Regions from separate parts of the Klebsiella sp. PK18 genome, predicted to be linked through region 1. Evidence: predicted binding sites of a transcription regulator. Region 1 holds the regulator's gene; each other region holds the start of a gene.
The links. The regulator ArgR, encoded in region 1, controls arginine synthesis, uptake and breakdown. The targets are predictions, from matches to a motif close to ANTGAATAAAAATACANT.

Region 1 (2,204 bases):
GATGAACCAAAAAAAAGCCCCCGGCAGGCGGGGGCAAGTCGTCGAAATAAGACGACGAGGGTTTATTTGTACAGCTCAGCGGTGGCGTGCCAGCTATCGCCGGTACGTGCTTCAATAATACGGTAGCTGCTGGCGCCTTCTTTCTCGGCTTTAGCGGCCAGCTCCTGACGCATGTCCATTGGCGCACTACCTACCTGGGATACGGAGATGGTGCCCATGGACTGCAGGTTTTGTGCTTGTTCAGCGTTAACTTGCTGAACGGCCGCGCTTGCGCCGAAAGAGAGAACGGAAGCCAGGCCAAGGGATGCGATGATCATTGCGCGTTTCATAATCTTTACTCCAGTCTTTGTTTTGCCGCGGCGGGGGATGTATGCGCCCAGGCCGCGGTAGAGAATCTGTGTCGGGTTAGTCGTTGACGAACTACAACTTATTTATAAAGCTCAGCGGTGGCATGCCAGTGGTCGCCAGTGCGGGCTTCGATAATGCGATAAGAAGAAGCCCCTTCTTCCTGCGCTTTCTTGTTCAGCATTTCATGCATATCCATCGGGGAAGAGGCTACCGCGCCGACGGAAACTGTGCCGATGGCCTCGCGGCCCTGGGCTTGCTCGCTGTTGATAACGTCAGCGGCAAAAGCGCCAAACGACACGACGGACAGGATGCTGAGTGCTGCTACAGTGGTTTTGATTTTCATGATGTTCACCTCGTCGAATCTTTTTGTTGAGGGTCTTTGTTTCGTGACCCTCATCACAAAACCAAGTATACACTAATCACCAAAAATATTAATACCATGCTAATTGTTTTGCGCGTTAATAGTTACAATGAATTGCGCTTTTTATAACCTATAAGAATTAAAAATGACAACTTATCCGCAGTGATAAGATTTATTTCTAATAAAATCATAAAGGTATGCGAATTTGATCTTTTGTGCGTTTTAGGCGTTTCCCTTAAGTAAAAGAACGTATAGACGCGTTAAATCACACAAAATGTTAAATAATTGTTGGATTGAGGGGCGTGAGAGAGAAAGAAAGGGGAGTCGCCCTCTGACGATTGCCAGAGGGGAATACTCAGAGTTCCTGTTCGAACAGGACCAGGATGGCGTCGTGCAGATCTTTCACCGTAAAGCCGCGCGCAGGGGTGGTGAAGATGGTGTCATCCCCGGCGATGCTGCCGAGAATACCTTCCGCCTTGCCCAGCGAGTCGAGAAGACGGGCAATCAGCTGCGCCGCGCCGGGGCTGGTGTGAATCACCACGACGGCATCGTTATAGTCGATATCCAGCACCAGATTTTTCAGCGGGCTGGAGGTGGTCGGCACGCCAAGCTCAGCAGGCAGGCAATAGACCATTTCCATTTTGGCGTTACGGGTACGAACCGCGCCAAATTTGGTGAGCATGCGGGAGACCTTCGATTGGTTGATATTCTCGAAGCCTTCTTCCTGCAGCGCCTGGACGATCTCACCCTGCGAGCTGAATTTTTCTTCTTTAAGCAGCGCTTTAAACGCTTTAACCAGTTCTTCTTGTTTTGCCGAACTTCGCATAAGTCACCCAGATTATGGTGGTAAAAACAACATCATTATGCATAACCGTGAATTTTTATGCAAATAATCCGCAACGGGATAGGTCAATAATGTTATGAAGGGGGCATATTTTAGCAAAAAAACCATATAAGGAACATGTTCACATCACAACGCTTAAAGCCATGTAAAAGTAAATGAAATGTTATTGAGTTGGTGTTGTTTTGCGCAACTGGCTGGGTGTATTGTAACCAACAGTCGATCCGGTACTTCGCTTTGCTGGATGGTCAGTCAGGAAGCATAAAGTGCGCCGCTGTTCTATTGCTACGCACAATAATGCATTCTTCAGCCATAATCATTGTAATTGTTCATCTTGTGAATTAAGGTCCAGGCGACGGAATAACGAAAGACTAAATTAACCATAATAAGGAGTTTAGGATGAAAGTTGCAGTCCTTGGCGCCGCCGGTGGTATCGGCCAGGCGCTTGCCCTACTACTTAAGACCCAACTGCCTTCAGGTTCAGAGCTCTCGTTGTACGACATCGCTCCGGTTACGCCGGGCGTGGCGGTAGATCTAAGTCATATCCCCACAGATGTAAAAATTAAAGGATTTTCCGGTGAAGATGCTACCCCGGCGCTGGAAGGCGCTGATGTGGTGCTGATCTCCGCGGGCGTAGCGCGTAAGCCCGGCATG
Region 2 (2,204 bases), 420 kb from region 1:
CTCCTGCTGGAATTTGGCCGTTTTCAGCTTCCGCTCTTCTTCCACGTTACTGATAAACGCCGTCTCCACCAGAATGGAGGGGATATCCGGCGCCTTCAGCACCGCAAAGCCCGCCTGCTCTACCCGATTCTTGTGCAGGTTATTGATATTGCCCATTTTCTCCAGCACCACCTTGCCAAATTTGAGGCTGTCGGCGATGGTCAGGGACTGCACCATATCGAACATGGTGTGGTCGACATAGCGGTCGCCGCTCTTGCTGACCCCACCGATCAGATCCGAGGCATTCTGCGTCTGGGCGAGATATTTTGCCGCGGTACTGGTGGCCCCCCTGGTAGAGAGGGCAAACACTGAGGAACCGCTGGGCTGGCGGCTGGTAAAGGCGTCGGCGTGAATCGACACGAACAGGTCGGCGCGCTGCTTCTGCGCCTTGGCGACACGCACCTTCAACGGGATAAACACGTCTTCGTTGCGGGTCATATAGGCCTTCATATTGCCTTCTTTGTCGATCAGCGCCCGGAGGCGGCGGGCAATCTGCAGCACCACATCTTTCTCGCGGGTGCGATACTTCCCCACGGCGCCGGAGTCTTCGCCGCCGTGTCCGGGATCGAGCATAATGACAATCGGCCGGTCACGCCCGGCTTTGCCCGGCTGCGGTCCGCTTTGCGCCGGCGGCACCTGACGCTCCAGATCGCCTTTGTTGTAATCCTCGAGCAGCGCCAGCAGCGGATCCTGAACATCGGTGGCGTTGGCGGGGTAGAGGTCCATCACCAGACGCTCTTTAAAGCCGGCCACCGGCGCGAGGGCAAACAGCTGCGGCTTAACGTTCTGCTTGAGCTCAAAAACCATGCGCACGGTTTGCGGATCAAACTGGCCCACGCGAGCGGACTGAATAAAGGGGTCGTCATCGCGGATCTGCCCCCCCATGCCCTTCAGCACAGAGTTCAGGTTAACCCCTTCCAGATCCACCACCACCCGCTCCGGGTTACTGAGGGCAAACTGCCGGTATTTCAGCACATGATTCGATTCTACCGTGACGCGCGTGTAGGTCGATGCTGGCCAGACGCGAACAGCGACCACCCGCGCATCGGCAGCCAGCCCCACAGGGCTCACGCTCATTAACCACATGGCGCCCGCGCCCTGCAGCAGACGGCGACGGCTTAATCCAGAGTTGTTTCCCGACATGCCACTCCCAAGCAATAAAAACGCATTTGTACCCAAAACAAACAGATTGACCAGAAACTTTAACGAAAGGCATATAACCTGTCATCTATAAAAGGGTAAACATTCATTGACACCCTGCGCCGGGTCACATGTTTTTCGTGGCTTAGCCTAAAATTGGCACTTGCGTTTAACAGCAAAACAGAATAAAAATACAATAATTACGAATAATCATGCATTGAGGGTTTGTCATGGTGAAGGAACGTCGCACTGAACTGGTAGAAGGATTCCGCCATTCTGTTCCCTATATTAATGCCCATCGGGGAAAAACGTTTGTCATCATGCTGGGCGGCGAAGCCATTGAGCATGAAAATTTCTCAAATATTGTCAATGACATAGGATTATTGCATAGCCTGGGCATTCGCCTGGTCGTGGTCTATGGCGCCCGCCCGCAGATTGACGCTAACCTCGCCGAGCACCACCACGAGCCGGTCTATCACAAGCAGACGCGAGTGACTGACGCTAAAACGCTTGAGCTGGTTAAGCAGGCGGCGGGGATGCTGCAGCTGGAGATCACCGCCCGCCTGTCGATGAGCCTCAACAATACCCCGCTGCAGGGGGCCCATATCAACGTTGTCAGCGGCAACTTTATCATCGCCCAGCCGCTGGGCGTCGATGACGGCGTCGATTATTGCCACAGCGGACGCATTCGCCGCATTGACGAAGAGGCGATTCATCGTCAGCTCGACAGCGGCGCCATTGTCCTGATGGGGCCGGTCGCGGTGTCGGTCACCGGCGAGAGCTTTAACCTGACTTCGGAAGAGATCGCCACCCAGCTGGCCATCAAGCTGAAGGCGGAGAAAATGATCGGCTTCTGTTCGTCGCAAGGGGTTTACAACCAGGCCGGGGAAATCGTCTCCGAACTGTTCCCTAATGAGGCGCAGGCCCGCGTCGAAGAGCTGGAAGCGGACGAAGATTATAACTCCGGCACCGTGCGCTTCCTGCGCGGGGCCGTGAAGGCCTGCCGCAGCGGCGTGCGGCGCTGC
Region 3 (2,204 bases), 640 kb from region 1:
GGTTGAGGGTTGGGTAAGGGACCGTGAACGCCTCGAAGTGGTAGCGCTCTTTTAGCAGATCGCGCAGCTGCATAATGCGGCCGATGGCGTCGTGCATAAGCTCAATCGCGTTAACTCCGCGTGCCGGATCGCTGGAGTGGCCGGACTGGCCCTGAATACGGATCGCGTTGGACATATGTCCTTTGTGGGCGCGGATCGGCTGCAGGGAGGTGGGCTCGCCGATGATGGCGCAGTCCGGGCGCAGCTGGGTGGTTTCGGCAAAATAGCGCGCGCCGGCCATGCTGGTCTCTTCGTCGGCGGTGGCCAGAATATACAGCGGTTTTTTCAGCGTGGTGACGTCGACATCGCGCAGGGCGTCGAGAATAAAGGCGAAGAAGCCTTTCATGTCAGCCGTGCCGAGGCCGTAGAGCTTGTTATCGTGTTCGGTGAGGGTGAACGGATCCCGCGTCCAGCGGCCATCATCGAATGGCACGGTATCGGTATGCCCGGCGAGCAGCAGGCCGCCGGCGCCGTGTCCGGTGCTGGCCAGCAGGTTGAATTTATGGCGCGTATCCGGCACCGGCTGTATCTCAACATTGAAGCCGAGATCGCGGAACCAGCCTGCCAGCAAATTGATTAAAGACTCATTGCTTTGATCGAGAGCCTCTTCGGTCGCGCTGATGGACGGTGTGGCGATCAACGCGCGGTAAATCTCGATAAAGGGCGGTAAATTGTTTTTCATTGTTGACACACCTTGGGTCGTGATAGTATCAATATTCATGCATTTATTGTGAATAAAAATACAATATCGTTGAGCGTAAGAAAACCCATCGAATGTAAGGAGATGCGCTTCCAATGTTAAATACGCTGATTGTGGGTGCCAGTGGTTATGCCGGCGCAGAGCTGGTGACCTATATCAATCGTCATCCGCATATGAACATAACCGCTTTGACGGTCTCCGCGCAAAGCAATGATGCGGGAAAATTAATTTCCGACCTGCATCCGCAGCTCAAAGGCATTGTCGATATGCCGCTGCAGCCGATGTCCGATATCAGCGAATTCAGCGCTGGCGTGGACGTGGTGTTTCTCGCCACCGCGCACGAAGTGAGTCACGACCTGGCGCCGCAGTTCCTTGCCGCCGGCTGCGTGGTGTTCGATCTTTCCGGTGCCTTCCGCGTTAACGATGGGGCGTTCTACGAAAAATATTACGGTTTCACTCATCAACATCCCGACCTGCTCAAACAGGCGGTGTATGGTCTGGCGGAGTGGAGCGCGGATGCGCTTAAAGAAGCGCAGTTAATCGCGGTGCCTGGCTGCTATCCGACGGCGGCGCAGCTGTCGCTGAAGCCGCTGATTGAGGCCAATCTGCTGGATCTGAACCAGTGGCCGGTGATCAACGCCACCAGCGGGGTGAGCGGCGCGGGTCGTAAGGCCGCGATCGGCAATAGCTTCTGTGAAGTGAGCCTGCAGCCATACGGCATATTTAACCATCGCCATCAGCCGGAGATTGCCAGCCACCTCGGGGCAAAGGTGATTTTTACCCCGCACCTGGGTAATTTTAAGCGCGGCATCCTTGAAACCATTACCTGCCGCCTGAAGCCGGGCGTCGGCCACGCGCAGATCGCAGCGGTTTACCAGCAGGCTTACGCCGATAAACCGCTGGTACGTTTATATGATAAAGGCGTACCCGCATTGAAAAGCGTCGAGGGTCTGCCATTCTGTGATATCGGTTTTGCCGTGCAGGACGACCATCTCATCGTCGTCGCGGCTGAAGATAACCTGCTGAAAGGCGCCGCAGCGCAGGCAGTGCAGTGCGCGAATATTCGTTTCGGCTTCGCTGAGACGCAGTCTCTTATTTAAGGTGTGATGATGAACCCATTAATTATCAAACTCGGCGGCGTATTACTCGATAGCGAAGAGGCGCTGGAGCGCCTGTTTACCGCGCTGGTTAACTACCGTGAAGCGCACCAGCGCCCGCTGATTATCGTCCACGGCGGCGGCTGCGTGGTGGATGAGCTGATGAAGCAGCTTAATCTGCCGGTGAAAAAGAAAAATGGCCTGCGGGTTACGCCTGCCGATCAGATTGACATCATTACCGGCGCGCTGGCGGGAACCGCCAACAAAACGCTGCTGGCATGGGCGAAAAAACATGGTATTTCCTCGGTAGGCCTGTTCCTCGGCGATGGCGATAGCGTGAAGGTCACGCAGCTGGATGCCGAGCTGGG

Region 2: a site for ArgR is predicted at 1,360-1,377, ahead of argA (amino-acid N-acetyltransferase). Genes of this name have one in related genera too.
Region 3: a site for ArgR is predicted at 769-786, ahead of argC (N-acetyl-gamma-glutamyl-phosphate reductase). Genes of this name have one in related genera too.

The regions. Positions count from the first base shown of each region.
Region 1 is NZ_CM173493.1:502,242-504,445, forward strand. Features, by position in the region: gene yhcN-B (DUF1471 family stress response protein YhcN-B) at 63-329, opposite strand; gene yhcN (peroxide/acid stress response protein YhcN) at 428-691, opposite strand; gene argR (transcriptional regulator ArgR) at 1,065-1,535, opposite strand; gene mdh (malate dehydrogenase) at 1,950-2,204, shown strand, end outside.
Region 2 is NZ_CM173493.1:925,477-927,680, reverse strand. Features, by position in the region: gene amiC (N-acetylmuramoyl-L-alanine amidase AmiC) at 1-1,182, opposite strand, end outside; gene argA (amino-acid N-acetyltransferase) at 1,410-2,204, shown strand, end outside.
Region 3 is NZ_CM173493.1:5,473,305-5,475,508, reverse strand. Features, by position in the region: gene argE (acetylornithine deacetylase) at 1-721, opposite strand, end outside; gene argC (N-acetyl-gamma-glutamyl-phosphate reductase) at 835-1,839, shown strand; gene argB (acetylglutamate kinase) at 1,846-2,204, shown strand, end outside.